Regions from separate parts of the Thiocapsa sp. C2-2m genome, predicted to be linked through region 1. Evidence: predicted binding sites of a transcription regulator. Region 1 holds the regulator's gene; each other region holds the start of a gene.
What was found. The regulator FNR, encoded in region 1, switches genes on or off when oxygen is low (the NO sensors DNR and NnrR bind a similar motif). The targets are predictions, from matches to a motif close to TTGATNTANATCAA.

Region 1 (10,513 bases):
TCAGGGCGTCTCGCGGCCCCGTGCCGCGAGAGGTCCTGCTGATGCACCCGAGAGCGTGCACTAATCGGCGCCGGGGCGCCCGGATCCCAATCATATCGACCCTCCGATCTCGATGAGCTCGCGCAAAACCGTCGTCGCATAGGCGCCGGCAGGCAACGAGAAAGATAGCGTCAATCCGTCGTCGATCCGTTGCGCGCCAAGATCGACTACCGGTAGGCGCAAGGACCGACGCTCCTGCACGAGTCCGAAGGCGGCAAACCCCTCGCACCAGGTCGGAAAGCGCATGCCAACCTCGTCTTCGAGCTGCCGGACCGCTCCGCGCGAAGGCAGCTCGCCCTTGCCCCACAGGGGACCCGTCGGATGCACGTCCATCCCCTCGCAGCGCGCGCGCGTCGGGGCGTCGAGGGTTTCGGCCAGGAAATAGGAGTTGGATCCGGCGAGCTGAAGACAGTCCCCGTCGAGCGACTTGTCCCAATCGCCACTTCGAACCCGTTCGGCCAAGACCTCGTTGAAGATCTGCGAGCGTGCGGCGGAGAGCCATAGGCCGGACTGATGGCGAGGAATCCGACCGGCCGTCCCGGCGAAGAGGGCATGGGCACGCACCAGATTGGAGTGGTCATGCCCGAAGCGTTGCTCGCCGAAGTAGTTCGGGATTCCGACCGCGCGGATCGACGCGAGCCGTTCGTCGAGCCCTGGCACGGTCTCGGGCTCGAGATCGCGCACCAGGATATCGAAACGGTTTCCGGCCAGGGCACCCCGCTTGAGCTTACGTCGATGCGGATGCGCCTCCATGACCTCGATACCCTCCTCGACGAGGATCGACCAATCCGGTACGCCTTTGCGCGGACGCGGGATCGAGAACCACTGGAGGGTCACGGCATGTCGGTCCTTCAGACCGGCATAGCCCACCGTGGAGACCGACACACCCGCGACACGGGCCAGGCGGCGTGCCGCCCATTCGGTGTTGGCGCCGGTCTTTCGGACCCGCAGCAGGAGATGATCGCCCTCGCCGTCCGGGGCGAACCCGAGCTGCTCATCGACCCGGAAATCCTCCGGTCGAGCACGCAAGCGCCCTCGGGCAAGGGGAGCGCCGTGCGCTCGGGGTAGGGAGTCGACCGGTAACCAGCTCGGCAGCAACACCTTAGGCGTCCGCCAACAGCACCACGGCCGCCGCCGCGATACCCTCGCCGCGGCCCGTGAACCCCATCTGCTCGGTCGTGGTCGCCTTCACGTTCACGCGCGCGGGGTCGCAGCCCATGTCGGCGGCGAGACGGGCACACATCTCCGGGATATAGGCCGCCAGCTTGGGGCGCTGGGCGATGATGGTGAGATCGGCGTTGTGCACGCGCAGCCCGCGCTCGGCGAGGCTCTCGATCACGCGCCGCAGCAGGATGCGGCTATCGATGCCGGCGTAGGCGGCGTCCGTATCCGGAAAATGCCGACCGATGTCGCCGAGCCCCGCCGCGCCGAGCAAGGCATCGCAGAGTGCGTGGATGGCCACGTCGCCGTCGGAATGCGCGAGCAATCCTTGGTCGTGCGGGATCTCCAGACCGCCGAGAACCAACGGGCGGCCGGGGCCGAAACGATGGGCGTCGAAGCCCTGACCGATGAGCATGTTCAACAGCCTCCAGCCTCCAGCCTCCTGCCACCTATACGCTCGCTCGACGGTGGCCGGAGGCTGGAGGCTCTTGAGAGTTTGGTCTAGCCCAGCCGCCCCTGCTGCTGCAGGTAGAAGCGGGCGAGCGGGAGATCTTCGGCGCGCGTGATCTTGATGTTGTCGGCATGGCCTTCGATCAGGCGCGGGGCTTGACCGATACGCTCCATGGCCGAGGCGTCGTCGGTCACCAGATGGTTGGCGGCCAGTGCGTCGGTCAGCGCGGAATGCAACCGGCCGAGACGAAACATCTGGGGTGTAAAGGCGTGCCAGAGCGAGGTCCGATCCACCGTAGCACCGATGCGATCGTCCGGCTCGGCCCGTTTCATGGTGTCGCGCACCGGGATGCCGAGCAGACCGCCGACCTCGTCCTCGATGAGGGCCTCGATCAGCCGATCTAGATCGGCCGGACGCAGACAGGGTCGCGCGGCATCATGCACCAACACCCAATCCTCGGCATGGGCGCGGGCACCCAGTGCATCGAGCGCATTCAGGACCGAATGGCAGCGCTCGGCGCCGCCGTGCGCGCGGGTCACCTTGGGATGCTCGGCATAGGCCGTCGCGGCCCAGTAGCGATCGGTCGGGTCCAGTGCAACCACGACGCCCCGGATCCGCACGTCGGCCACGAAGAGATCCAACGCATGATCGATCACCGCACGACCGGCGAGATCCAGGTATTGCTTAGGCGTCGCACTGCCCATGCGGCGCCCCACCCCGGCTGCCGGAAGCACGGCCCACAAGGCGGAAATCGATCTCATCGCTTGGTCTCCGCCGGTGTGCTCTCCGGGCGTTTGCGCTCGATCACCTGAATGAAGATCTCGCCCGGCTTGATCATCCCAAGATCGCGACGCGCGCGCTCCTCCAATGCCTCGACCCCTTCGCGCAGGTCCATCACTTCGGCTTGGAGCTCCTGATTGCGTGCGCGCAGACGCACCAGCTCCTCGTCCTGAGCCGCGATCTCGTTCTTGAGCCCGTGCACCTCGGCCAAGCTCCCCTCGCCGACCCACAGCCGAAACTGCAGGCCGGCCAGCAAGAGGATCAGCACGAGGATCAGGAGTCGCATGGAGGGTGTCTTGAGTGTCCGCAGCAGGGGACGGAGACGCCCGACCTCCGTCCGCCAACCCTCAAAGCCACTTAAAGGCAGAGCGACCCGCATAGGTGGCCTCGTCGCCCAACTGGTCTTCGATCCGCATCAGCTGGTTGTACTTGGCGACCCGGTCGGAGCGCGACAAGGAGCCGGTCTTGATCTGGCCCGTGCCGGTCGCGACGACCAGATCGGCGATCGTGGTGTCCTCGGTCTCGCCCGAGCGGTGTGAGACGACGGCGGTGTAGCCGGCGGCGTGGGCCATGGCGATCGCCTCCAATGTCTCGGTCAGGGTGCCGATCTGATTGACCTTGATCAGGATAGAGTTGGCAATGCCCTTGTCGATACCTTCCTGCAGGATCTTGGTGTTGGTGACGAAGAGGTCGTCGCCGACGATCTGGACCTTGCCCCCGAGACGTTCGGTCTGGCGCTTCCAGCCGTCCCAGTCGCCCTCGGCCAAGCCGTCCTCGATGGTGATGACGGGGTACTGATTGACCCAGCCGAGCAGAAGATCAGTCATTCCGTCGGAGTCGAGCGTGCGGCCTTCGCCCTTGAGATGATATTTGCCGTCGGCGTAAAACTCGGACGCCGCGACGTCCATCCCGAGATAGATGTCCGAGCCGGCCTTGAATCCCGCCTTGTGGATCGCCTCGAGGATCGCCTCGATCGCCGCCTCGTTGGAGGGCAGGTCGGGGGCAAAACCGCCTTCGTCGCCGACACCTGTGGTCAGACCGCGCCCGTGCAGCACGGACTTGAGCGCATGAAAGACCTCGGCACCGTAACGTACCGCCTCGCGGATGCTGGGTGCGCCGACCGGCAGGATCATGAACTCCTGGAAGTCCACGCTGTTGTCCGCGTGCTCGCCGCCGTTGATGATGTTCATCATGGGCACGGGCAGACGATAGGGGCCGGCCGACAGAGACATGAAGAGCGGCAGCGCCTTTTCTTGGGCGGCGGCATGCGCGGCGGCGATCGAGACGCCGAGCAGTGCGTTGGCGCCGAGACGCGCTTTATTGTCGGTCCCGTCGAGCGCGATCATGGCGCGATCGAGGGCGGCTTGGTCGCCGACATCCATACCGACGACCGTGTCGCGCAGCTCGCCTTGGATGTTGGCGACGGCGGTCAGGACGCCCTTGCCATTGAACCGGGAGCGATCGCCGTCGCGCAGCTCGAGGGCCTCGCGCGAGCCCGTCGAGGCACCGGACGGCACGATGAAGCGGCCGATCGCACCGTCGGCCGTGATGACATCGGCCTCGACTGTGGGGTTACCGCGGGAGTCCAGAACCTCGCGGGCGCGAACATCGACGATAGCGGACATGGCATGTCTCTCCAAAAACAAGAACGGAGCGATTCTTCAAGGGAATCGCGTGGGTATATAGACCGAGCGGGGAGTCTCGCGTCGATCGGTCCGCCGCAGGCACGCGTCCGATCGCGTTGTTCGATTCAAACCGGCTCAGGCAGGGCGAGCCCGGACGCGGACACGATCGATCACGCGGGGACACATAGGCTCGCCGGCCATGCCGACTGCGGCCTCAAGCCGATCTCAAAGCGCTTGCTCCGCGAAACCTGCCAATTTCACCAGTCGGTCGATCTGAACTAGGGTTTCGAGTAGGGCGCGCATCTTGTCCAACGGCCAGGCGTTCGGGCCGTCGCTCAGGGCCACATCGGGATTCGGGTGGGTCTCCATGAAGAGACCGGCGATGCCGACGGCCACCGCGGCGCGGGCCAAGACCGGGACGAATTCACGCTGACCGCCGGAACGATCGCCCTGCCCGCCCGGCAGCTGTACCGAATGGGTGGCATCAAAGACGACCGGGCAGCCCGTCTCGCGCATCACCGAGAGCGCGCGCATATCCGAGACCAGGTTGTTGTAGCCGAAGGAGACGCCGCGCTCGCAGACCATGATCTGCTCGTTGCCGGTCGCGCGTGCCTTCTCGACGACATGGCGCATGTCCCAGGGGGCGAGGAACTGACCCTTCTTGATGTTCACGGGCTTGCCCTGGCTGGCGACCGCTTGGATGAAATTGGTCTGGCGACAGAGAAAGGCCGGGGTCTGGAGGACATCCACCACATCCGCGACCTCGCCCAGCGGCGTGTCTTCGTGCACGTCGGTCAGGATCGGAACGCGGATACGCTCGCGCACGCCCTCCAGGATCGCCAGCCCCTGCGCCAGCCCGAGACCGCGGAAGCTGCCCGAGGAGGATCGGTTGGCCTTGTCGAAGGACGACTTGTAGATGAAGGGGATTCCCAGATCGTCGGTCATCTCCTTGAGCGCGCCGGCCGTCTCCTCGGCCAGTCCAGCGCTCTCGATCACGCAGGGACCGGCGATCAGAAAGAGCGGGCGATCCAGCCCGACATCGAAACCGGGGAAGAGGATCATGCGAGGGTATCCTGCACCAAGTGACGCCGCGTGAGCGCGGCGCGAACGAAGCCGCAGAAGAGCGGATGACCGTCGCGCGGGGTCGAGGTGAACTCGGGATGGAACTGGCAGGCGATGAACCAGGGATGGTCCGGGATCTCGATGATCTCCACCAGCCGGTTGTCGAGCGACCAACCGGAGAAACGCATCCCGGCGTCTTTCATGACGTTCAGATAGCAGATGTTGAACTCGTAGCGATGACGATGGCGCTCGCGGACCTGCGGCTTGCCGTAGACATTGCGCGCAAGGCTGCCGGGCTCCAGACGGCAGTTCTGGCCACCCAAGCGCATCGAGCCGCCCAGATCCACGCCCTCGTCACGGGTCTCGATCCGCCCGCGCTCGTCGCGCCACTCGGTGATGAGCGCGATCACGGGATGGGGCGTCCGGCGATCGAACTCGGTGCTGTGCGCGCCATCCAGGCCGGCGACGTGACGCCCGTACTCGATGACGGCGACCTGCATCCCCAGACAAATCCCGAGATAGGGGATGCGGTGCTCGCGTGCGTATCGGGCCGCCTGGATCTTGCCTTCGATCCCGCGCTCGCCGAACCCGCCCGGGACCAGGATGGCGTCGAGCCCATCGAGACTGTCGGTCCCCTCCTGCTCAATCACCTCCGAATCCGTATAGACGATCTCGACCTTGGTCTTGGTGTGCACGCCGGCATGGGCCAACGCCTCGGAGAGCGATTTGTATGCCTCGGTGAGGTGCATGTACTTGCCGACCATGCCGACACGGACGACCTGCTCGGGGTGATCGAAACCTTCCAGGACGCGATCCCATTCGGACAGATCCGCCTCTGGGGCCTCGATCCGGAACTGGCGCACCACCAGCTCGTCGAGCTTCTGGTCGTGCAGCAAGCGCGGGATGCGGTAGATATTGTCCGCATCCACCGCCGAGATGACCGCGTCCTCGGTCACATTGGTGAAGAGCGCGATCTTGCGCCGCTCCTCGTCCGGCAGGTGCTTCTCCGCCCGACACAAAAGGATGTCCGGCTGGATACCGATGGAGCGCAGCTCTTTGACCGAGTGCTGCGTGGGCTTGGTCTTGATCTCGCCGGCGGTGCGGATATAGGGCACCAAGGTTAAATGCATGAAGAGCGCGTTCTCGCGCCCCTCCTCCACCCGCATCTGGCGGATCGCCTCGAGGAAGGGCAAGGATTCGATGTCGCCCACGGTGCCGCCGATCTCGACCATGGCCACGTCGGCGCCCTCGGCGCCCAGACGGATCGCCTGCTTGATCTCGTCGGTGATGTGCGGGATGACCTGGACCGTCCGCCCGAGATAGTCGCCGCGCCGCTCCTTGCGGATGACGCTCTCGTAGATCTGCCCGGTCGTGAAGTTGTTGTTGCGACCCATCGGGGTGCGCAGGAAGCGCTCGTAGTGGCCGAGATCCAGGTCGGTCTCCGCCCCGTCGTCGGTCACATAGACCTCGCCGTGCTGGAACGGACTCATGGTGCCCGGATCCACGTTGATATAGGGATCGAGCTTGATCATGGTCACCCGCAGGCCGCGAGCCTCCAACAGCGCCCCGAGAGACGCCGACGCGATGCCTTTACCGAGCGACGAGACAACACCGCCGGTGATGAAGATGAACTTGGTCATGGGGGTCGAGGAGGCAGTCGAGGGCGATGGCCCGTATCCGCCGACACGCTACCAAAATCCCCGGATCCGCTCAACGGGGATACAGGCGCGCGCTGACCCGAGCACTCGGGACGACCATCGCACGCCCGAACCCTGCCGCCGGCCCCGGGCCGGCCCCGGCAAACTTCACAAAATCCAGAGATCTGGGTATATTTGACGGCGTTTCGCAAGTCACGAAACACACCCTCTCGGCGCTGCCGGCGCTCGTCAGGATCGGGCGGCGTCGCAGCGGCCTTGATCGATGTTGTTGATGATGAATGTCAAATGTCAATAGAGGAGCGTCAACGATGCATCAAACAGCGAAATTGTTGAGTGCCGCCGTAATCGCAGGCGCCGCCGCCTTCGCCGTGAGCCCGGCCCAGGCGTGGTGGGGACCGGGTTGGGGCGGTCCGGGCTACGGCGGCTACGGGCCCGGTTATGGCTCCGGTCTCGGCGACTTGTTCGGCGACATGCTCGGCGACGGCTGGGGCGACTTCAACATGAACATGAGCGGCGGCGGTCGCGGCTACGGACGTGGTCGCGGCTACGGACGCGGCTACGGTTACGGCTATCCAGGCTACGGTTACGGTTACCCCGGCTACGGCTATGGCTATCCGGGTTACGGCACCCCCTACTACGGCGTGCCGTATGCTGCGCCCTACGCCGCGCCCGCTGCCCCCGCGACCGGCGAAGCGAAGTAAGCCGAACGCCGATTCGTCAGGCTCGCGTCAAGGCCGCGCCCGCGAGGGCGCGGCCTTTTCTTGCGGGTTCAGGTCGACCCGATGACAAGAAGATAATCTTCGCTTGATCCAGATCAAACGACGGTTCAAAATCAGGCGATCGAAGATTGTGGGGCGATGCTGTGAGCCATCATAAAGTCATCTCGTTGGAGACCATTCGCATCGCCTGCAGGAACTGCTCCCTGTCGTCGCTCTGTTTGCCGATGGGCCTTGCACCGGACGATGTGGAGCGACTCGACGAGATCGTAAAGCGAACACGACCGCTTCACCGGGGTGACTTTTTGTTTCGCGACGGGGACCGATTTCGTTCGCTCTATGTTGTGAAGACCGGCTCCGTGAAGACCTTTGCCCCCAGCCCCGAGGGCGGCGAGCAGGTGCTGGGTTTTCATCTTCCGGGCGAGGTGATCGGGTTGGATGCGATCGACAAGGACATCCACGCCTGCTCGGCCAAGGTGCTCGAGACATCCGCCATCTGCGAGATCCCTTTCACCCGGCTCGAAGAGCTCACGGCGACCATTCCAAGTCTTCAGCATCAGATGTATCGGCTGCTCAGCAAAGAGATCGGGCACGACACGGACATGCTCTTGCTCCTCGGTAAAAAGAACGCCGAAGAGCGGCTCGCCGCCTTCCTGCTTAGCCTGTCCAAGCGACTGCACAAACGCGGATTGTCCGCGACCGACTTCTATCTGAGCATGTCCCGACACGAGATTGGTAACTACCTGGGTCTCGCCGTCGAGACCGTCAGCCGACTCTTCACGCGTTTCCAGGACGATGGCCTGATGAACGTCGACCGCAAGCACATTCAGTTGCTCGACGTGGACACGCTGGAGTCGCTGGTGGGCGGCGCCGGGCAGAATCGGCGCCAACAGCAGCAGAGCTAAACTGCGCCCGCTGCGGCTTTGGGATGCTCGTCGGACTGGATCTGCCCCGGAGCGATCGACAACCCTCGGAGTCGGCGCAGTTTAGGAAATTGAAACGATAAAATTCCAAACGGCGTCTCCGCCGAGACTGCGGGGTTCCAAAAGACCACACAGGATCTCGATGACGCATCTTGCGCCGGGCGCGGTTTAGACCGCGAGCGGTGTCATCCCTCGGCGCGAAGCCAAAGACAACCTTCGGCACTTGCCGCCTGGATCGCCGCGAGTCGCTCGGCGTGGGCGGCGAGCGCGGCCGGATCGGCCTGAGTCACCCGCAATCGCGGCCGACTCGGATCCAGTCGGCCGCGCTGCCGAGCGTTCGGCCCGGCATGAGACGGCGTCGCGAGATCCTCCCCGAGACTCAAGGCCACCTGCCCACCGGTCATGGCGAGATAGACATCCGCCAGGATCTCGGCATCGAGCAGAGCCCCGTGTAGGTCGCGATGGCGATGATCCACGCCGTAGCGCTTGCACAAGGCATCGAGGCTGTTGCGCTGCCCCGGATGGATGCGCCGAGCCATGAGTAGCGTATCCATCACCTCGCATCGATCCCCGATCCGCGGTACTTCGGCATTCCAGCCGGTAATCTCGCGATCGAGAAACCCGAGATCGAAGGCCGCGTTGTGAATGATCAGCTCGGCCCCTTCCAAATAGTCCAGGAAGCCCTCGGCGATCTCGGCGAAGCGCGGCTTGTCGGCGAGAAAGGCGTTGGTGATCCCGTGCACGTCGGAGGCGCCCGCATCGATCTGGCGATCCGGCTGAAGATAGCGGTGGAAGTTGTTTCCGGTCAGGCGGCGGTCGATCAGCTCGACACAACCGATTTCGATGATGCGATGGCCAGCCTGGGGGTCGAGACCCGTGGTCTCGGTATCGAGCACAATCTGTCTCATTTAAACCGCGTCCTAAGTGAAACCCGCCGCGTTGCAGGAAAGCAAATCCCCGAGGACTCCAAATGGCTCGTACCTGACGCGGTTTAAAGAGAAAAATTCCGATATCTGAATCGCGTCTGCGCCGAAGTCAGCCGAGTCACGCGACGCCGAGTCGACGCGAAGACCGCGCATGTCATGCCGGACGCGATTCAGCCCCCGATCCCGCGATTTGCCAGTCGGTCCGCACGCTCGTTCTCGGCATGACCGGCATGGCCCTTGACCCACTTCCAGCGCACCTGATGGCCGCCGATCGCGGTATCCAGACGCTCCCAAAGGTCGCGATTCTTCACGGGCTTGCGTTCGGCCGTCTGCCAGCCGTTGCGTTTCCAACGCGGCATCCATTCCTCGACCCCGCGTTTGACGTATTGAGAGTCGGTGACGATCTCCAGACAGGTCGGACGCTTCATGGTCTCCAGCGCCATGATGACCGCCATCAGCTCCATGCGGTTGTTGGTGGTCGCGCGCTCGCCGCCGCACAGCTCCTTCTCGACGTCGCCCCATCGCAACAGGACACCCCAGCCCCCGGGCCCCGGATTGCCCTTGCAGGCACCGTCGGTGTAGGCGCGCACGCAATCAGGCATGACCGGCCCTGCGTGTCGTCGGCTCCGCCGCACCGCCGCGCAACAGCGAGCGCCGCCCCCAAGCCGGGCGCAGCGGCGTCAAGGTAGCCACCCGCTTGACGGCCCGAATCAAATAGACACCGCCCAGAATCGGCCAGAGTCGCCGCCCCAAGGTGTCGAATGCCGCACAGCTCGGTCCCAAGGCGCGCCGGAACGGCGGCCGAAACATGATGTGCTCTCGAATCTCGATATCGAAACCCAACACGGACAACCGATCCTCGATCTGATAAGCGGTGCGGAAACGCCCGCACCAAGGCACCTGCGTCGCCGAACCGCGCAGCAGGGACCAAAGACCCCAGGCACTGAGCGCGTTGAAGCCCAGCACGATCACTCGACCCTCCGGGATCAGGACGCGCTCGACCTCGCGCAGCACCGCATCCGGATCGGGCGAAAAATCCAAGGTATGGGGCAGCAGGATGGCGTCGATCGAATCGCTCGCAAGCGGCAACCGGCTCGGCAATCCGACGATCTCGCGTCCACCGTGACCCGAGGGCTGCTCGCAGGGCATGAGGATCCGATGGCGGATTCGAC
Region 2 (10,513 bases), on a different contig from region 1:
TCTCTCGGGGCTGAATCACGTTTGGACAAGGTCACGGATCTTGAGCTCTGGGTCGACTGGAATCCGAGGAGCGCTGTTCGACTCTCATTGGGCGTCACTCTGGAGGAAAGAGATTCAACCCGTGCGTTTCAGGACTATCGAAACGAAGCGCTGTTCGGACAAATCGAGTTGGGTTTTTAGGCCGAGATCCGATTGATTTGAACCTGGCTCGGTGGGCCCGTACTCACCTTTCGATGAGGCTCCTGAAGCGCGGACCCGAAAACCCTCGCTCGGGAGGGATGCCAGTCGGCGACGCTTCATCATGAAGCTGGCCGAGCGGGACGGGAATCAAGGCGACACTTGTGATTTCCTTGCCCTCAACCTTTACGCTGATCTGACTTCTTAAGTGGTAATACCCCGGTGTATCCGCGCTGACCGCAAAAGACATAGAATCACGGTGAGGAAGTGACGTCGGCACGGCGAGGCTCGATAGGGTCGCACCTTCGCTGGCTGTAATGGCGAGGCTGCCGTCACTGTAGTCGGCAATATTCCAGAAAGAAAGCTCGACCTGTGCATTCAGCGCCTTCGACGGAGATGACGTCACCTTGTATCGAAGGTGAATCGGCGTGTTGGGTTGAGGAGGAAGCGACTCCGCGAGGGCCAAGAAAGCAGCCATTCCCGGGTGCTGTGCCGGATCGTCGCAGCCGAGTACAGGGCTCATCGGCAACATCGGCGCCAGAGATGACGCGAGCAGGACGCAACTCACTATTTTGCGATCGAGCCTCGTCGAGCGAGTGACGTACGCCGGCAAACCTGGGCCACCTCGACTCAGCAGAGGGCTTCGGTCAAGTTTCCCGCTCGATAGCCTTGGATCAGAACGCATTTTTTCCGCTGAATCCTGTCGTGAGCGTGCGGGCGACGATTGTCATGTCCATCCAAAGTGACCAGTTTCGAATGTAATCCAGATCGAACTCGACGCGTTTAGCCATCTTCTCGATCGTATCCGTTTCTCCGCGCCAGCCATTGATCTGAGCAAGACCGGTAATACCGGGCTTGACCTTGTGGCGTAGCATATACCCGCCGACGAGCTTGCGGTAGTGCTCGTTGTGGCTGACAGCGTGAGGTCGCGGCCCGACGATTGACATGCTCCCCAGCAACACGTTGATGAATTGGGGCAGCTCGTCGAGCGAAGTGCGGCGAATGAATGCGCCGAAGGGTGTGACGCGGGGGTCGGTCCGCCGGGCCTGGATGACCTCATCTCCATCCTCGCAGACCGTCATGCTGCGGAATTTCCAGACTTCGATCTTCTCGCCCGCAAGTCCGTAGCGGCGCTGCTTGAATAGGATCGGACCCGGGCTGGAGTGCTTCACGGCGATCGCGATGGCGATCATGGGGACTGCCAAGAGCGACAATGCGATCGTGCTGATGACGATGTCCTCAAGTCGCTTGAGCCAGCCGCTTGCGCCTAGGAAGGGGGTTTCAAAGACGCTGATTGCCGGTATCCCGCCGATTTCCATCCAGCATCGGTGCAGGGGGTCGTGCCGAAGTGGCCTCGGAATGGTGTCCGATTCGGATTCGCCCGATTCGGCTTCGCCCGATCGGCTTAACCACGGCAATCGGGAGCGACGTCGGTCTTGAAGAAGATACACGGAGGCGGTCGTGTCCCCGAGCGCTTCGATCAGGGTATCGATCTCTCCCGCACACTGCGAGGTCGGAAGGGCGATGAAGACGGTATCGACTTCACCGTTTTTGGCGAGGTCCACGACGCTGCGGAGTGATTCGCTTGTCTCGGTGCGGTTTCGCGGACCAGCTTCTCCGATCGGTTGACGATGATCGAACAAGCCGACGGCACGAAATCCCATCCAGTTGTTCTTGGCAATGGTTCGCGCGACGTGATGGGCCAGTTGTCCGGTTCCGGCGATCGCGAGACGTTTCGTGTCGAGTCCACGCCCTCTCGCTGTGCGCAGGAGATGTCTGGCCCCGATCCGGGACGCGGCGAGCAACACGGACGTGGTTAGCAACCATGTCAGCATGACACCGGCCGGGTAGACGAGGGTCGGCCAAATATACCCAACGGCGAACAATGCGACGAAAACTGCGATCCATGCCTCGATCGTGTAGAGGATCTCCGTGCGCATGGATCCGGTCCTCCATGATCGGTAGACGTTCTTCATGTCGGCGAAGACGACGAACAATCCGACGCCGATGATTCCCGACCAGAGGAGGCTGTCCGACCAGGGGGTGTCATGTGCCTGGAGTGCCAGCACCAGGCCGCCGCAGATTGCGGCAACATCCGCTGCGCGCTGTAAGATCAGTACGGCGCTGCCGTACTCTCGAATTCTGGCCTTCCGTTTCGGGGTGCTCGGGGCTAGGTCGATGACTGAATCGATGAGCATGGGGCTATACCTGCTGAGAATTCGTTGCCGTCTCCTTGCCGGCGGGTTTAGCGAGCACGACACTTTTCGAACCTGGCGCCTGGAGCCGGGTCTTTGGGGGGCGCGGTTTCGCGATGAATTATCCCGCATTGTGCGGAAATGTCGATTTTCGTTTGATGACGAAGAAAGATAAGCAAATATTAGGCCATGTGTTCGGTCTCATGTTATGACGAGGGAGCGCGTATGCCGGTATCGATCGGCCGAGGTTGCTGTGTTCGAGTCGGCTGACCGGATTCGGGTATCGGCGGTGTTTTTGGTGCATCGGATATTGCACTGCACCATAGACAGTCATCCGATGGCATGGAGCGCAGGGGTAACCGACGTTATCCCGTGCATCCGGCGTCGAGAATCGGTGGCGCTTGACCTAGGTCATGCCTGGGTGCGGCGGCGCCCCTCGATAATGCCTGGCTGAATTCTCGATATCCATCACCTGAGTCACTTGCGTATGCGTGGTCTTAAAAGTTTTGTCGTTCCCTTGACTTTCCCGTTACGGCTCGTCCCGAGCGTCGCACATAGCCGGGCGCTGTCGGTCATTTTAAATCAAGTCATGGCCGAGGCATTGCGGGATGGGGAGCTGGATTTCCTCGTGGGTCGGCGTGTCGGGATTGAGGTCGACGACATCGGCGTTCGTTATTGCCTCGGTGTCAGCGGCGGGCGAATCTCGGGTTACGGCAAGGACTCGGTCCCGGACGCGACCGTTGCGGGCGGTTTGGGTGATTTCTTGTTGCTGGCCGCACGCCGCGAAGATGCGGACACGCTGTTCTTCCAGCGTCGGCTGCGCATGTCCGGAGACACGGAGCTGGGCCTGTATCTCAAGAACTTTCTCGATGCCTTCGAGCCGCCCGCACGATGGGCGCCGCTGGTTCGGGCACTGGACCGCGTCGCCGGGTTCCGGCTTCCAGGCCGCTGATCGCCGCGGACCGGCGCCTCCGCTTCGGGGGCGGATGCTCGGTATGGATTCCGCGTTCTCGTAGGTCGCCCTACGCAGTATGCCGGGCCGATGACTGAATTCGCCTTCGATCCGGGCTAGGTGGTCCGCAAGATCGGGCTGTTCGCGATACCGGCCTGTCCCGTCCAATACCCGTCGCAAAGGCCCGAGGGGGTCCAGTCGTGCAGCTTCGACATCCCGATCGCGAGATCCATGTCGCCTGCCAGACAGGCGGCAAAGACGTCGATGACGCCTGCTGTGTTCTGCGACTGCGGGCTGATGCGCAGCAGATCCACACCCATGCGCGTGACCTCCCGGAGTGAGGGCAGCAGGTTATGGGTGCCGGCCGATTGGGTCTGGATGCCGTTCAGAGCAAGGAAGGGCTCGCCGTCCTGGGTCGCGACCAGTAGGCCATCCGGGTAGTCGGCGCAGCAGAATCGGCAGTCGTCCTTGGGCAGATCGCGGTTGTAGGCGGTGAAGCAGCGCGCCGAATAGGCGAGCGGCAGGCGCCCGAAGGCGAAGAGCTCGCATTCCACGCCGTCCGCGCGCGCGGCCAGCAGGTCGGCGGCGGTCTCGCGGCCGAGCTCCACCGGCAGGACCCAGCGTTTAAGGCCTCTTGCGACGAGGAAGGCCAGGGTGCGCTGGTTGTAGAGGTTGATCGAATGGCCGGCCACGAAGGGGCGGCCTTCGAGAAACTCCAGCGCGGCCAGATCGTTGGCCTCGACGAGAAAGCGCTCGTCGGTACAGATGCGTTTGAGGGCCTTGAGCTCGCCGTCGGATTCGATCAGGGCCAGTGTCGAGATCACCGCCTCCTTGCCGGCGGCAAAGACACGCTCGGCCAGCTCCCAGTAGTCCTCCGGGCGCAGCAGTCGGCGCTTCGAGCAGATGGTCTCTCCGAGATAGATGACGTCGACCGGGGTCTCGAGCATCTCGGCATAAAAATCGAGGATCTGCTCGCGCGACCAATGATAGAGGATCGGGCCGAGTGAGAGGCGCGGGCGTGGCGTTTGGCTCTGCATGGAATCCATGGTCATCGTCGTTCCGGATCAAGACTCATCGAAAATTATCGCGATTTGCGGGATTAGGCATTCCGACCGCAGATGTCTGCACGTCGTGTAGGGGCGACTTAAGTCGCCCCTACAGGGCCCGCCTTGCGCCCGGGACAGCCGATGCGGGCTCGGTCTAATGCCAGGGCCGGTGATAAGGCCCGATGGTCGTCTGCGCGCCTTCCGAGACCGAGGCAAGGATTTGATGCCAGCTCGCTTTCGCGCGGAACGCCTGCGGATTGCGTTTGCAGGCGTCGATCGCCTCGCGCCACACCCCGGTGACCTGCGAGACATAGCGCGTGCTGCGCTGACGCCCTTCGAGCTTGATGGCGCTCACGCCGGCCGCGAGGATGCCCGGGAGGATGTCGAGCGTGTTCAGGCTGGTCGGCTCCTCGATGGCGTGACGGATCTCGCCTTCGACGGTAAAGCGTCCCTTGCACAGCGTCGGATAACCGGCCGGCTCGCCGTGGCCGCGCCGCTCGATGAGGACGCCGCCGAGCCGGGTCTCCTGACCCTGCGGGGTATCGCGCCACTCCACGTGCGCGGCCGGCGAGCAGGCGCCGTAGGTGTTGGGCGACTGACCGCTGGCATAGGAGGACAGCAGACAGCGGCCCTCCACCATGACGCAGAGACTGCCGAAGCCGAAGATCTCGACCGGGACCTCGACGTTCTCGATCAGGTTCGCGACCTGGGCCAGCGAGAGCACGCGCGGCACCACGACGCGTCGGATCCCGAAATGGCGATGCATGAAGCCGATCGCGGCCGGGTTGGTCGCCGAGCCCTGCACCGAGAGATGCAGATTCAGGTTCGGATGACGCTCGGCGGCATAGTCGAGCACGCCCATGTCGGCGAGGATCAGGGCATCGACAGCCAGGTCCGCCGCCCGGTCGACCGCGGCGGTCCAACGCGACCAACCGCTCGGCTGGGCATAGGTGTTGACGGCGACGAAGACCTTGACCTTGCGGTCGCGGGCGTATTTCAGACCCTCGCGGATCTGTTTTTCACCGAAATTCAGGCCGGCGAAGTGGCGGGCATTGGTGTCGTCGCGAAACCCGATATAAACGGCGTCGGCGCCGTTGTCGACGGCGGCCTTGAGCGACGGCAGATTGCCGGCAGGACAGACGAGCTCCATACAGGGTAGTCTCCGAGGGTCAGGCTGTGCTTGCAAGTGTTCGACGGAAAGCGGGCGCGGCATGATCGCCTTGGCGCGCACCGCGTCGGTAAAGCTCCGCCTCGATGGCGTTGAGCACCGCCCATTTGCGGTTGCACCACGCGGGCGCCAGCAGGATGTCGCGCGAGGCGGTACCGGTGAGGCGATGGTAGGTCACCTCGGGCGGCGTGCGCTCGACCAGGTCGGCGCAGATGCTCACGTAGTCGTCGAGCTCAAGCGGGGTGTAGTCGCCGCGTCGCCAGTCGATCGCCAAGCGGGTCTGGCGTACGACATGCAGCGGATGGATCTTCAATCCTTCCACGCCGAGCTCAAGCACCCGCTCCAGGCTCGACAAGGCCGCGTCACGCCCCTCGCCCGGGAGCCCGACGATCAGGTGTGCGCAGACCGGGATCCCGCGACGGCGAGCGGCGGCCACGGCGGTTCGGAAGTCCGCAAAATCGTGTCCGCGATTGACCCGTTCGAGCGTGCGATCGTCCGCCGACTGAAGGCCCAGCTCAAGCCAAATCTCCTTGCCGCGTGCGCGATAGCGGGCAAGCAGGTCCAACACGGCTTCCGGGACGCAGTCCGGACGTGTGCCGACCGAGAGCCCGATGACGTCCGGATGGACGAGTGCGGCGTCGTAGCGCTCGCGCAACGTCTCGACCGGGTCGTAGGTGTTGGTGTAGGCCTGAAAGTAGGCCATGAAGCGCCGCGCCCCGGTGCGTTTGGCGATCACCGCACGTCCGGCATCGAGCTGCTCCGCGATCGAGGCCGGCGCCTTCGCGTTGGGGCTAAAGGAGACGTTGTTGCAAAAGGTACAGCCGCCGATCCCCTTTTGGCCGTCGCGATTGGGGCAGGTGAACCCCGCGTTCAGAGCGAGCTTGTGCACCCGCTGACCATACCGGCTCAGCAGGTACTGACCGAAGGTGTTGACGCGAGCGCTGAGGGTGCGATGCTGAGTCGGGAGGGCAGACATCCGCGCAAACCTAACCGGGATCGACGTTCGGCCGTTTGACCCAAGTCAATGGAAGGTCAATCGGGGGTTCCGAAGCTCCTGATCCAGTGGAGAGGTGAAGAGATTCCGAGACTGTCCGAGATCATTTTCGTTGTCGTTGTCGTTGTCGTTGTCGTGTCGATGGTCGATTACGACAACGACAACGAACGGTCTCGACATATCTGTCGTGCGGCCGGTGCGGATGCCGGTTCTGGCGTGAGCTCGTGCGGCTCGCACACCGCATCCTCGACACGCCGAAACAGCTCGATCCCGCGGGCAGCCTCGTCAACCGCATGGCCATGATCAGTGGCCTTTGCTGTACCATTTTGTGCAGTGCAAGAAACTACCGCCGATGATCGGATCGATATGACCGCCGCTGCCCCGCAACGGATCCGCGAGATCCCCTATAACTACACCTCCTTCTCCGACCGGGAGATCGTCATCCGGTTTCTCGGCGAGCCGCTGTGGCGGTTGATCGAGGAGCTGCGCGGTACCCGGCGGACCGGCCGCTCGGCGCGGATGCTCTTCGAGGTACTCGGGGACATGTGGGTGGTGACGCGCAACCCCTATCTGCAGGACGACCTGATCGACAACCCGGAGCGTCGCCGTTTGCTGATGCAGGCGCTCGCGCATCGGCTCGATCAGTTCGAGCTGCGGCTTAACGAGAACCAGCAGGCCGGCGAGCTTTTGGCTGCGGCGCGCGCGGCGGTGCAGCGCTTTGCTGAGGGGTTCGAGCAGGAGAAGGCTCAGCGCGCGCGTCTGCGCAAGGCTCTCGCCGGGATCACGCACAAGGACAACCTGGACTTCGGTGGTCTGGCGCGTGTCTCGCATGCGACGGATGCCACCGACTGGCGCGTGGAGATGCCCTTCGTGGTCATCTCGCCCGACACCGAGGCCGAGATCGCGCCGATCGTGCGGGCCTGTATCGAGTCCGGTCTGACGTTGATCCCAAGGGGCGGCGGAACGGGCTACACGGGCTCTGCGGTGCCGCTCGAGGCGATGACGGCGGTCATCAACACCGAGAAGCTCGAAGACCTCTCGGGAGTGGAGCGCATGGCGCTGCCCGGCGTCGAGGGCGTCGTGCCGACGGTGCGTTGCGGCGCCGGGGTGGTCACGCGCCGGGTGTCGGATCTGGCCGACCGGTCGGGTCTGGCTTTCGCCGTCGATCCCACCTCGCAGGATGCCTCCTGCATCGGCGGCAATGTCGCCATGAACGCGGGCGGCAAGAAGGCCGTCCTCTGGGGCACGGCGCTGGACAATTTGGCCTCCTGGCGGATGGTGACGCCCGATGCCGATTGGCTCGAGGTCGAGCGTCTGGATCACAACCTCGGCAAGATCCACGAGCAGCCGCTGGTGCGCTTTCGCATCCGACGCTTTCTGCCCGACGGGATCACGCCCAAGGGCGAGCCCGAGATCCTGGAGATGCCCGGCTCCGCTTTGCGCAAGGCCGGTCTCGGCAAGGACGTGACGGACAAGTTCCTCTCCGGTCTGCCCGGCGTTCAAAAAGAAGGCTGCGACGGGATCATCACCTCGGCGCGCTTCGTCCTGCATCGGATGCCCGATCAGGTGCGCACCGTCTGTCTGGAGTTCTTCGGGACGGATCTTGATCTGGCCGTGCCGGCGATCGTCGAGATCAAGGACTATCTCGAAGGCCTGCCGGGCGTGCAGATGGCGGGGCTCGAGCATCTCGACGAGCGCTATGTCCGCGCGGTGGACTACACCACCAAGGCCGCACGGCGCGAGCTGCCCAAGATGGTGCTGATCGCGGATCTGGTGAGCGACGACGAGGCGCTGGTCGATACGGCCGCCGCGCAAGTCGTGACACTCGCCAAGGCGCGCGACGGCGAAGGTTTCATCGCCGTCAGCCCGGAGGCGCGCAAGCGCTTCTGGCTCGACCGCGCCCGCACCGCGGCCATCTCGCGCCACACCAACGCCTTCAAGATCAACGAGGACGTGGTCATCCCGCTGGACCGGCTCGGCGACTACAGCCGCGGCATCGAGCGGATAAATATCGAGCAGTCGATCCGCAACAAGGACGCCATCATGGGGGCGGTGCTCGAGTATCTCGCCGGGGATCTTGCCCGTGATCTTGCTGGGGCCCGCGGGGAGGGCGAGTACCAGGACTCGGCCGAGGCCGTCGCCATCCTGAGCGCCAAACGCGACGCGGCACGCGAGGCGGTCCAAGCGGCGCGGCAGCGCTGGCAGATCATCTTGCGCGGTCTGGACGAGCCCGCAGTAGATCATCTGGATCGACTCGGCGAGACGGAGAAGGCCCGCATTCGCGACGGCGATTCCCTGCTCTCCATGATGCTCCGCCGCGATCTGCGTCAATCGCTGCGCGCCGAGGTGGCCGATCGACTCAACGAGATCTTCTCGGGCCAGGAACTGGCCCGAGTGCGCGAGCGCTTGACCGAGATCCACGCCCAACACCGCGACTCTCGCCTCTTCGTTGCCCTGCACATGCACGCCGGCGACGGCAACGTGCACACCAACATCCCGGTGCATTCCTCGGACTACGCCATGCTCCAGGAGGCCGACCGCCTGGTCGCGCGCATCATGGCGCTGGCGACCGATCTGGGCGGGGTCATCTCGGGCGAGCACGGCATCGGCATCACCAAGCTGCAGTTCCTCGAGCGCGAGAAGCTTGACGCCTTCGTCGCCTATAAGCAGCGCGTCGACCCGCACGGACGTTTCAATCCGGGCAAGCTGATGCCGGGCTCCGGGCTGGAAGGCGCCTACACGCCGTCGCTGCGATTGGTGCAGCAGGAGGCCATCATCCTGGAGGAGACCGAGCTCGGCGCGCTCAACGACGACGTCAAACACTGTCTGCGCTGCGGCAAGTGCAAGCCCAAATGCATGACCCATGTGCCGCGGGCGAATCTCAACTATTCGCCGCGCAACAAGATCCTGGGCACGGGCCTCATCATCGAAGCCTTCCTCTACGAGGAGCAGACCCGGCGTGGTCTCTCGCTGCGTCACTTCGAGGCCATGAACGATGTGGCGGATCACTGCACCGTCTGTCACAAGTGTCTGAATCCCTGCCCGGTGAACATCGACTTCGGCGATGTCACCATGCGGATGCGGCGCATCCTGGTCGATCGCGGCCAAAAGCGCTTCAACGCCGGCTCCTGGGCGGCGATGCAGTTCCTGAATGTCACGGACCCGCGTGCCGTGCGACTGCTCCGCAAGGGTCTGGCACAGTGGGGGTTTGCGGGGATGAACCTCGGCCATCGCGTCGCCAAGGCGCTGGGGCTGACCGCGCAGCGCACGGCCAGACCGGGTGCGACCAGTCATCGTCCGGCGCTGGCCAGCCAGGTGGTGGATCTGGTCAGCCGCCCGATCCGGGTCGAGCTGCCCAAGCGGACCTTCCGCCAGATCCTGGGGCTCGAGGACAAGACCCAGGTGCCGATCCTGCGCGACCCGCGGGTGGCGGCCGAGGATGCGGAGGCGGTCTTCTACTTCCCGGGCTGCGGCTCGGAGCGGCTCTTCTCGGATGTCGGGCTTGCCACACTCGCGATGCTCTACGAGCAGGGCGCCCAGACCGTGCTGCCGCCCGGCTATCTCTGCTGCGGCTATCCGCAGCGCTCGGCCGGGCTTGAAGACCGAGGACGCCAGATCACGATGGAGAACCGCGTGCTCTTCCATCGGGTCGCCAATACGCTCAATTACATGGATATCCGCACTGTCGTCGTCTCCTGCGGGACCTGTATGGATCAACTGCTCAAATATGAGTTCGAGCGCATCTTCCCCGGCTGCCGTCTGCTCGACATCCACGAATGGCTGATGGAGAAGGGCGTCAGTCTGGACGGTGTGGAAGGGGTTCAGTATCTCTACCACGATCCCTGTCACTCGCCGATGAAGACCCATGCGCCGCTCAAGGTCGCGGCGAGTCTGATCGGCCAGCCGGTGATGCTCTCGGATCGCTGCTGCGGCGAGGCAGGCACGCTCGGGACCTCGCGGCCGGATATCGCCAACCAGGTG
Region 3 (10,513 bases), on a different contig from region 1:
ATATCAACGAGGAGTGCGACGGGTATCCGGAGCAACTCGCGTTCGACGAGGCGCTCGATGCGCTTGGTGTGCTGCCGGCGTCGGGGTATGGGCCGGCGCCGGGTGTTCTTGATGCGTTGCTGGAGCAACGGCGCTGGTCGATCGAGGATGGCGCCTTGGTCCGTTCCCGGACGATCCCGGACCTGGACGCCCCGTGCGGACGTTTTCTCAGCTACCGTCACTTGATCGAATGCGGGGAGACGCAGGCCGCAACAGGGCTTGCCAACTGCCCTGAGCAACCTGAAAGCTACACGGCGCTGTGCGATCTGGCCACGCAGGTCCTGGATCCGGTGATCGAGTACTTCGGGATGATTCGACTGACCTACGGGTTCTGCTCCGCACCGCTGGCGAAGGCGATCCCGGGGCGGATCGATCCGAAGCGCGATCAGCACGCTGCGCATGAGCGCAATCGGCTGGGTCATCCCATCTGTCCGCGTCTGGGCGCCGCCGTGGATTGTCTGGTCGAGGACGAGGATATGCTTGAGGTCGCGCGTTGGGTCGTCGGCGAAACGCCCTTCGACCGGCTCTACTTCTACGGCAACGACAAGCCGATCCATGTGAGCTATGGACCCGAGCAAAGCCGTCAGGTGGTGTTGATGCTGCCGGGCCCAAGCGGTCGGCTGGTGCCCAAGTGCGTGCCGGTCGAGCGGTTTGTCGATTCGGATGGGTAATGGGGGGTTCGGGGTGCGGGGTTCGAGGTGCAGTCGTAGGTTGGGCAAAGCGCAGCGTGCCCAACTGCTACTCCCGATGCCGGTGCGCGTTGGGCAGGCTGCGCTTTGCCCAACCTACTGTTCTCCTAATCGAGCAGCCTCTGCGCTTCCTGGACCTGAGTCGCGGCGATGAGCCAGCGCATCAACTGCGCGAGATCCTGCTCGCCGAGGATGCGTTCGCGCGTCGGTGGGTCGACGACGAGTTCACGGTCGGTGAGCAAGGCGAGGATCGACTCGGCGATGCCTTGGCTGATCCCTTGATTGATTCCCTCAACAATCCCTTCTTGACGCACGGCGTCCAGACTCTCGTAACCCTCGCGCTGCAGCAGGTTGCGCAGCGTCGCGCGGTGTGCGGCATCGCGGTCGTAGAGCGCCTCGATCGGGACCGGGTTACGCAGCAGACCCGGCGCACTCAGGATCTCGCCGGGACCGACCAAGCGCATCGTTTCGCCGGGCCGATAGACCTCGACCCGTCGCGGACCGATCAGACGAACCACCCAGACCTGCTGGGTGCCGCTCTGCAACAACTCCGCAATCTTGTCCTGCAATTCCTGCTCGTCCTGTCCGCGAGCGGCATACTCGACTGCCAATGGCGGCGCGCCCGGGATCCAGCCCCGTTCCGCGCCTCTTTGGCCGATCGCGACGTCGGGTGCGCGCAACGTCCCAGAATCCGGGGTGAAACCCGCATCGACACCGGCCCATTCGACATCCGGGTCGCTCTCCAGTGCTGCCGCGCCGATCAAATTGGTTCCGGCATGCTCGCGCCCGGAGGGCGCGCAATAGATCGGGTGACCGCTGGAGAGCTCGTAGCGATCGCCTTCGCGGAGTTGGTCGACGTGAAACGGACCCTGTCGATCGGTGCGTGGTCGGTGCGGCATCTGCGTCTCCCGGCAAGATGAATCTCTTGATATTCAAGCTCAATGATAGACCAATCGCAGCCGCCCCTTGTTCCTTTCCTAGCCGTGTTCGTGACTCCGGCCATGCCAGGACGTGGCGCAGAGCGCCAGGGGGCATGCGTGACACCGCGTAGCGGGTGTCACGAGTTTCTTAAGGTCCTACACCATCACACCCGGTGAAAAGCTGTAGCTGTCCAGGATGTTGACGTAGTTGGCGCGCTCGAGCTCCGCCGGGTTGGGGACTGCGATGGCGCTGACGCGTCCGCGGAAGTCCTCGATGGACTCGAATCCCTGCTCCTCCATCCAGTCCTCGATGCCGCTGAGGATGTGTGCCGTGTAGGCCGGTCCTTTTGAGAGTAGAACGCTGCACAGGTGGACCACGTCCGACCCCGCAAGCAGCAGCTTGATGGCGTCTGCGGCCGTGTGCACACCGCCGGTCGCGCCGAGTGAGAGGCCATCGAAGCGACCGTAAAGGATGGCGATCCAGCGCATGGCGAGCAGGGCCTCGGCGGATGTCGAGGGGTGGAGGCTCGATTGCAGACGCAGGCTGTCGATGTTGATGTCGGGCTGATAGAAGCGGTTGAAGAGGGCGACGCCGTTGGCGCCGGCGGCGGCGACCTGGCCGACGAAGTTGCCGATGGAGCTGAAAGTCGGGGAGAGCTTCATGTTGATGGGAATCTGCACATGCCCGCGCAGTTCGCGGAGGAGGTCAAGATAACGCTCCTCGACCTGGAGTCCGGTTTGGGTGATATCCCCGGCCACATAGTAGACGTTGAGCTCCAGTGCATCGGCACCGGCCTGTTGCAGCTCGGTCGCGTGCTTGATCCAGCCGCCGGGTGTGACGCCGTTGAGGCTGGCGATAACGGGGATGTCCAGTGACTCCTTGAGCTTGCGGATGTTGTCCAGATACCGCTCAAGCGCGCCCTCGAAATCCTGATGAACGGGCAAAAAGCCGCTGTCAGCCTCGCCGAAACCAATGTCCTGGTGGTGCAGGAAGCGCACCATGCTTTCGGATTCGGCGGTCACGGCCTCTTCGAAGAGCGACCACATGATGATGGCTGCGGCGCCGTTGTCTTCAAGCTCGCGTGCGATGGCAACGCTCTTGGACAGGGGCGAGGCGGAGGGGACCAGCGGGTTCTTGATCGTCAGTCCGAGATAGGTGGTCGTGAGATCCATAGCGATTGCTCCGGAAAAGGTATACGACGAATAGGGTGCCGGATGAGCGCGCGTCGGGGCCATGGCGTTGGGCTGATCCGGCGGGTGTCGGCGCGGTGCGGCTGCACCTGCGCCGATGATGCCGGATCGGGTCCGTCGCCCCGATGCGCCTGCATGCGCGTGTCAGCTCTCCTTGGGCGCGGTCGGCTTCTGGGCCGGCGCGGGTGCCTTCTGTACGGCTAGCTGCGCCAACTGCTCGTAGAGCGTGAAGCGGGTCTGGACGTGCTTCTGGGCGAGTTGCAGATAGCGCTCGGCGGCCTCCGGATGGGTTCGGGTGAGGACGCTGAAGCGGGTTTCAGAGGAGACGAAGTCGCGATACGGGATGCTCGGCGGCTTGCTGTCGATGTGCAACGGATTCTCGCCCGCGGCGAGCCGGCGCGGGTCGAACCTGAATAGGCCCCAGTGTCCCGAGTTGACCGCCATGTCCTGCTGACGCAGGTTTTTGGACAGGTCCACGCCGTGCGCGATGCAGGGCGAGTAACAGATGATGACCGAGGGACCGTCGAAGGATTCGGCCTCGATAAAGGCGCGAACCGTCTGCACGTCCTTGGCACCGAAGGCGACCTGGGCGACATAGACGTTCTCGTAGGCCATCGCCATCATGGCGAGGTCCTTCTTGAAGGTCGACTTGCCGGCGGCGGAGAACTTCGCGACCGCACCCATCGGGGTCGCCTTGGAGGTCTGGCCGCCGGTGTTGGAATAGACCTCCGTATCCAGGATCAAGAGGTTCACATTCCGCCCGCTGGCGAGGACGTGATCAACGCCGCCGTAGCCGATGTCGTAGGCCCAGCCGTCGCCGCCGATGATCCAGACGCTGCGTTTGACGATCTGGTCGCAGATGGCCTCGAGGGTCCGTGCGTCCAGGTCCGGGATGCCCTTGAGCTTCTCCTTGAGCGCGAGCACGCGCTCGCGCTGCTCGAAGATCCCGGCCTCGTCGGACTGGTCGGCCGTGAGCAGGCCCTCGGCCAGATCCTCGCCGATCTTGGGTGCGAGCCGCTTGATGATCTCGCGGGCATGGGCCGCCTGTTTATCGATGGCGAGCCGCAAGCCCATTCCGAACTCGGCGTTGTCTTCGAACAGCGAGTTGTTCCACGCCGGTCCTCGGCCCTCGGTGTTGGTGGTGTAGGGGGTCGTCGGCAGGTTGCCGCCGTAGATCGAGGAGCAGCCGGTGGCGTTGCCGATCAGCATGCGGTCGCCGAACAACTGGGTCGCGAGCTTGACGTAGGGTGTCTCGCCGCAGCCCACGCAGGCGCCGGAGAACTCAAACAGCGGCTCAAGCATCATGGCGTGCTTGATCTTGGTGCCGTCGAGCTTGGTGCGATCGTATTCCGGTAGGGTCAGGAAGAAGTCCCAGTTGGCCTGCTCGACGGCGTGCGTCTGCTCGGCCGGCACCATGTTGAGCGCCTTGCGGTTGGGGTCCTTGCGATCGCGGATCGGGCAGACCTCGACGCAGAGACCGCAGCCGGTGCAGTCGTCCGGGGCGACCTGATAGGTGATGTGATGATCGGCCGGGAAGTCTTTGCCCTTGATCTGGACGTGCTGGAAGCTCGCCGGCGCCGCGTCCGTGAGCGCGACCGGATAGACCTTGGCGCGGATGGCGGCATGGGGGCAGACCAGCGGGCATTTGCCGCAATGGGTGCAGAGGTCGTCCTCCCATTTCGGCAGCTCGAGGGCGATGTTGCGCTTCTCGTAGCGGGTCGTGCCGGTCGGCCAGGTGCCGTCGGCCGGCATCAGACTGACCGGCAGACTGTTGCCTTTGCCGGCAATCAGCGTGGCGGTCACATTGCGCACGAAGTCGGGGGCGGAGATCGGCACCACCGGAGGGCGCTCGAAGGCGCTGGTGGGTTGAGCCGGGACGCTGACCTGATGCAGCCCGGCGAGTGCGGCATCGATCGCCTTGTAGTTGCGCTCCAACAGACTCTGACCCTTTTTCCCGTAGGTCTTCTCGACCGCGTGTTTGATGTGGTCGATTGCCTCGTCCTTGGGCAGGATGCCCGAAATGGCGAAGAAGCAGGTCTGCATAATGGTGTTGATGCGCCGGCCCATACCGGTGACGCCCGCGATCCCGTAGGCGTCGATCACGTAGAAGTCGAGACCCTTGTCGATGATCGCCTGCTGCATCTTGCGCGGGAGCTCGTCCCAGATTCGGTCGGGCGGCGTGTGCGAGTTCAGGAGGAATACAGCACCCGGACGCGCATGATCGAGCATGTCGAAACGCGTCAGGAAGGTCGGCTGATGACAGGCGACGAAGCTCGCTTCGTTCTCGCCGATCAGGTAGGTGCTGTTGATCGGTTTCGGGCCGAATCGCAGATGACTGATGGTGACGGCACCGGCCTTCTTGGAGTCGTACTCGAAGTAGCCCTGACCGAAGTTGGGCGTCTCTTCGCTGATGATCTTGATCGAGTTCTTGTTGGCCGAGACGGTGCCGTCCGAGCCCAAGCCGAAGAAGACGCAGGCCGTGACGCCAGCCATCGCCGCCGGTTTGAAGTCCGGATCCCAAGCCAGGCTAGTGTGGCCGACGTCGTCGATGATGCCGACCGTGAAGGGGTTTTTGGGCTTGGGCGCCGCCAACTCGTCGAAGATGCCCTTGACCATGGCCGGGGTGAACTCTTTGGACGAGAGCCCGTAGCGCCCGCCGACCACGCGCGGCATGGTGGCGACACGGCCGTCGGCGAAGGCTTGGGCCAGCGCGGTGACAACGTCCTTGTACAGCGGCTCGCCGTCGGCGCCCGGCTCTTTGCAGCGATCCAGCACGGCCAGATGCGTCGCGGTGACCGGAATAGCCGAAAGGAGGGCGCCTGCATCGAAGGGGCGGTAGAGCCGGATCTTGATCAGGCCGACCTTCTCGCCGTGGTCCACGAGATGCTCCACCGCTTCCTGAGCGGCGCCGATCCCCGAGCCCATCAGCAGAATCACACGTTCCGCATCCGGTGCGCCGAGATACTCGAAGAGCCCGTACTGACGGCCGGTGAGCGCGGCGAAGCGATCCATGATGCGCTGCACGATGCCGGGAACGGCGTCGTAATAGGGGTTGACGGTCTCGCGTCCTTGGAAATAGACGTCCGGATTCTGCGAGGTGCCGCGGATCACTGGATGATCGGGATTGAGTGCGCGCGCGCGGCAGGCGCTCACCAGCTCCTCGTCGATCAGTGCGCGGATCGTCTCGTGCGAGACCTGCTCGATCTTGGTGACCTCGTGCGAGGTTCTGAACCCATCGAAGAAGTGCAGGAAGGGGACGCGGCTTTCCAGGGTCGCGGCCTGCGCGATGAGCGCAAAATCCATGGCCTCCTGGACGGAGGCCGAGCAGAACATGGCATAGCCGGTCGCGCGGCAAGCCATGACGTCCGAATGATCGCCGAAGATCGACAGACCCTGTGCCGCAAGCGAACGCGCCGAGACATGAAAGACCGTCGGGCTCAGCTCGCCGGCGATCTTGTACATGTTCGGGATCATCAGCAGCAGACCCTGCGAGGCCGTAAAGGTCGTCGCCAGCGAGCCGCCCTGTAGTGCCCCGTGGATCGCGCCGGCCGCGCCGGCCTCGCTCTGCATCTCCACGACATCGGGGATCGTACCCCAAAGATTCGGAATCCCGAGCGACGACCACTCGTCCGCCCATTCGCCCATGTTCGAGGACGGCGTGATGGGATAGATGGCGATGACTTCGTTGGTCAAGTGAGCGACGTAGGCCACGGCCTCGTTGCCGTCGACGGTTACCATGAGCTTTTGCGACATCAGAGCGATCCCCGGATGAATAGGGTAGGTTAGACCGGCAACGCGGAGGGGCTGCGCTGTACTCCGACTCGGCGGCAAGCGCAGCCCGATGCGAGACGGGAGCCGAGTAACGGCGTCAACTATAGCCCGAAACGCGGATGGATTGACCGTCGATTTCGAGCGCGTTCAAGCGAATCGACCCCGGCATGATCCGAATCAGGTCGGTATTCTCCGCACCCTTTTGGTGCCCATCTCGGGGTTCGCGCTTGCTCCGGCCATCTCGGCACGGGTCGCGCAGCGCCATGAGGCATGCGTGAAACCGCAGAGCGGGTGTCACAAGCGACTGACGGTTTGGGCGGTCGGTCTAATGTGCACGTGACACCGAAGAGCGGAACCGGGCGGCGTCGCTGATCGGAGCCGTAGGGGACGAGCGTAGCTCAGTCCACCAGCGCCGGCGCAGGGCTGTGTTGTGCTTCCTGTCGTCAGCGCGATCTACAACGCGCGCGCCAGCACGACCGCGTCTTCGCGCCCCTTGGTGGCGGGGTAATAGCCGGGCCGTAGGCCGATCTCGCAGAATCCCTCGGAGGCGTAGAGCGCGCGGGCACGGCTGTTTGAAGCGCGCACCTCGAGGAAGGCGCTGTCCGCCCGCCGCGTGCGTGCGAACGTCATCAAATGGCGGAGCAGGCGGCGGCCGAGCCCTCGGCCTTGCCAGTCGGGATGAATGCAGAGATTGAGAATGTGACACTCGCCGACGGCGACCGCCATCGCGGCATGGGCGACGATCTCACCTTCGAGCTCGCCCACCCAGCAGGAGTAGCCGACCCGCAGACAGTCGCGAAAAATGCCTTCCGTCCACGGATGCTCGTAAGCGGCGCGATCGGCTGCGCAAACGGTCTTGACATCCTGCTCGCTCATGGCTCTGAGGCGCAGGGCGAGCGGAAGGGCGGGCTCGGCGCGGGCTTTTTGCATCGTCGAACGGGCTTCTTGCATCGTCTGATCGGCTCGAATCGTCTGTTCCGGGTGATGGTGCTGCGCCGTGGCGTACATACTGACCCAAGAGTATACCGCCCGGAGCGTCAGGCTGACCCGCTAACGCGCTTGGCAAGGGTCAGTTTTTGACTCTCACGGAGACACGGAGACGCTAAGACATGGAGCGTGCGCATGGAAGATCTTAGATTCTCCGTGCCCTCCGCGTCTCCGTGAGAGGCATGTCGAGCTGGAGCCAGGGTGCCGACATCAACTGATAGGTGGAAAGGATAACGCGCGCTCCAGGTGAACAGCGGGCTCTTCAAGTCTATAATTCCTTGGTTTAGTCGCACGCAGCCGAGACTGCAAAGATCCCCCATGAGCGAGCTCCAAGAACAACTCCACCGGCGTCGTACCTTCGCCATCATCTCCCACCCGGACGCCGGCAAGACCACCCTGACCGAGAAGTTGCTGCTGTTCGGGGGTGCCATCCAGCTCGCGGGGACGGTGAAGGGGCGCAAGGCGGCTCGGCATGCGACCTCGGATTGGATGGAACTTGAGAAGGAGCGCGGCATCTCCGTCACCTCTTCGGTGATGCAGTTTCCCTATGGCGAGAGCATCGTCAACCTGCTCGACACCCCCGGACACCAGGATTTCTCGGAGGACACCTATCGCACCCTGACCGCGGTCGATTCGGCCCTGATGGTCATCGACGTCGCCAAAGGCGTCGAGGAGCGAACCATCAAACTAATGGAGGTCTGCCGGCTGCGCGACACCCCGATCCTGACCTTCATCAACAAGCTCGACCGCGAGGGCCGCGACGCCATCGAGGTGCTCGACGAGGTCGAGAATATCCTCAAAATCCAATGCGCGCCCGTTACATGGCCGATCGGGATGGGCAAACGTTTCAAAGGCGTCTACGACCTGCGCTTCGATCGCACCCATCTCTTCAGCGCTCAGCACGGCGGGCGTATCACCGAAGGCGAGATCATCCAGGGTCTCGATAACCCGCGGATGGACGCGATGCTCGGCGATCAGGCCGACGAGTTGCGCATCGAGATGGAGCTGGTCCAGGGTGCGAGCCATCCGCTTGACCTCGAGGCCTACATCGCAGGTCGGCAGACCCCGGTGTTCTTCGGCTCGGCGATCAACAACTTCGGGGTTCGCGAGCTGCTCGATGCCTTCGTCGAGTACGCACCGCCGCCGCGTCCTCGCGCGACCTTGCAACGTCCGGTGGAACCGGCCGAGGACGCCTTCACCGGCTTTGTCTTCAAGATCCAGGCGAACATGGACCCGGCCCATCGTGACCGCGTGGCCTTTCTGCGCGTCTGCTCGGGTAGCTACAAGAAGGGCATGAAGATGCGGCACGTGCGCATCGGCAAGTCCATTCAGGTCGCGAACGCCATCACCTTCCAGGCCGACGAGCGTCGCCACGTGGAAGAGGCTTGGCCGGGCGACATCATCGGGTTGCACAACCACGGCACGATCCAGATCGGCGATACCTTCAGCGAGGGCGAGGAGCTGAAATACGGCGGCATCCCGTACTTCGCCCCGGAGTTGTTCCGACGCGTCGTGCTGAAGGACCCGCTGCGGATGAAGGCCCTGCAAAAGGGCGTGGTTCAGCTTTCCGAGGAGGGCGCGACCCAGGTCTTCAGGCCGCTCAAGAACAACGACATGATCCTGGGTGCCGTCGGCATTCTGCAGTTCGATGTCGCCGCTTATCGCCTCAAAGACGAGTACGGCGTCGAGGCACTGTTCGAGCCCGCCAACGTCAAGACCGCGCGCTGGGTCGTCTGCGAGGACTCGAAACGGCTCGAGCAATTCAAGGAGAAGAACTACGAGAACCTCGCACTGGACGGCGACGACCAGTTGGTCTATCTGGCGCCGACTCGGGTCAACCTGGATCTGGCCCAAGAGCGCTGGCCCGATGTGCGGTTTCTTGCAACGCGCGAGCTGTAATCGGGTTGCGGTCGGCGTGCGATCGGTGCGCTCCTCGCTTCGAGTGAGCCACTAATGGTCCGCGCAGCGGACCCCATACTGTGGTTTTTGGGCGGAGCGCAATCCGGCGCAGCATGCGACCCTAGGGTCCGCTGTGCGGACCCTGTTGTTGTGCGGACGGTGCCGCTCAGGCGCTCGCGATCAGGTATCCGGCCGCGACCAACAGCAGGACACCGCAAGCGGTCCGTCCGTATCCGAAGCCGCGGACCCGTCCCAGGGTATCGAGCCAGCGTTGAACGCCGTGCAGAGAGCCGGCCGCGAGCAGGACGCCGCCGCAGTGTCCCAAGGCGAAGAGGACGAGCAGGAGGAGCGGCAAGGCCACCAGCCCCTCGGCGGACTGCATCCACACCACGCCCAGCAGCGGCGCGATCCAGGCAAAGGCACAGGGACCCAGGGCCAGACCGAAGATCAATCCGAGCAGCAGGGCGGTGGTCGGTCCCCTGGACTTGGGTTGGGGCAGGCCGCCGCGCCAGGTAATCGGCAGCCAGTCCAGGAGATAGAGTCCGGCCAGGAGACAGAGGGCGGCGACCAGATAATTACTTGAGACCCCGACATCGCCGGCGATGCGCCCGAGCCAGAGGGTTGCGGCGCCGAGCGGGACCAGGCTGATCAGCACACCCAGTGCGAAGGCCAAGATGATGAGCGACTCGCGGCGCGCACGCTCCCGGCTCGGCGCGGGCGTGCCCGCCAGATAGCCGACCAGCAGCGGTATGCCGGCCAGATGACAAGGGCTGAGCCAGATGCTCGCAAAGCCCCAGGCGAGTGCCGCCAGCGCCGCCAACCAGGCGGCGCCGGACAACGCCTGCGACAGGTGTGCGAGCCACTCCATCAGGAGTCGTCCGCAGCAGCCGGGCCGAGCGGCAGCCCGGCCGCCGCAAAGCGCTCACGGATGGCGTCCGCCGAGATAAACCCGATGTGTCGCCCGAGCTCGCGTCCCTCTCCGTCGAGGAAGACCTGGGTCGGAATCGCCATCACCTT

Region 2: AADX97_RS13090 (TIGR01212 family radical SAM protein) is a predicted target of FNR. The motif match lies at 6,550-6,563, and genes of this name have one in related genera.
Region 3: nifJ (pyruvate:ferredoxin (flavodoxin) oxidoreductase) is a predicted target of FNR. The motif match lies at 6,778-6,791, and genes of this name have one in related genera.

The regions. Positions count from the first base shown of each region.
Region 1 is NZ_JBBWVD010000001.1:182,981-193,493, forward strand. It holds gene truD (tRNA pseudouridine(13) synthase TruD) at 91-1,140, opposite strand; gene ispF (2-C-methyl-D-erythritol 2,4-cyclodiphosphate synthase) at 1,142-1,615, opposite strand; gene ispD (2-C-methyl-D-erythritol 4-phosphate cytidylyltransferase) at 1,702-2,412, opposite strand; gene ftsB (cell division protein FtsB) at 2,409-2,717, opposite strand; gene eno (phosphopyruvate hydratase) at 2,779-4,056, opposite strand; gene kdsA (3-deoxy-8-phosphooctulonate synthase) at 4,282-5,118, opposite strand; gene AADX97_RS00830 (CTP synthase) at 5,115-6,758, opposite strand; gene AADX97_RS00835 (sulfur globule family protein) at 7,085-7,477, shown strand; gene fnr (fumarate/nitrate reduction transcriptional regulator Fnr) at 7,639-8,397, shown strand; gene dnaQ (DNA polymerase III subunit epsilon) at 8,601-9,323, opposite strand; gene rnhA (ribonuclease HI) at 9,512-9,943, opposite strand; gene AADX97_RS00855 (class I SAM-dependent methyltransferase) at 9,936-10,513, opposite strand, start outside.
Region 2 is NZ_JBBWVD010000015.1:32,769-43,281, forward strand. It holds gene AADX97_RS13060 (outer membrane beta-barrel protein) at 1-180, shown strand, start outside; gene AADX97_RS13065 (hypothetical protein) at 224-700, opposite strand; gene AADX97_RS13070 (sugar transferase) at 852-2,504, opposite strand; gene AADX97_RS13075 (SCP2 domain-containing protein) at 2,962-3,324, shown strand; gene AADX97_RS13080 (U32 family peptidase) at 3,441-4,370, opposite strand; gene AADX97_RS13085 (peptidase U32 family protein) at 4,525-5,520, opposite strand; gene AADX97_RS13090 (TIGR01212 family radical SAM protein) at 5,540-6,514, opposite strand; gene AADX97_RS13095 (DUF3683 domain-containing protein) at 6,899-10,513, shown strand, end outside.
Region 3 is NZ_JBBWVD010000039.1:11,687-22,199, reverse strand. It holds gene AADX97_RS23760 (DNA phosphorothioation-associated putative methyltransferase) at 1-710, shown strand, start outside; gene AADX97_RS23755 (Uma2 family endonuclease) at 836-1,627, opposite strand; gene AADX97_RS23750 (dihydroorotate dehydrogenase-like protein) at 1,805-2,821, opposite strand; gene nifJ (pyruvate:ferredoxin (flavodoxin) oxidoreductase) at 2,984-6,592, opposite strand; gene rimI (ribosomal protein S18-alanine N-acetyltransferase) at 7,064-7,540, opposite strand; gene AADX97_RS23735 (peptide chain release factor 3) at 7,916-9,496, shown strand; gene AADX97_RS23730 (cytochrome c biogenesis protein CcdA) at 9,663-10,364, opposite strand; gene AADX97_RS23725 (thioredoxin family protein) at 10,364-10,513, opposite strand, start outside.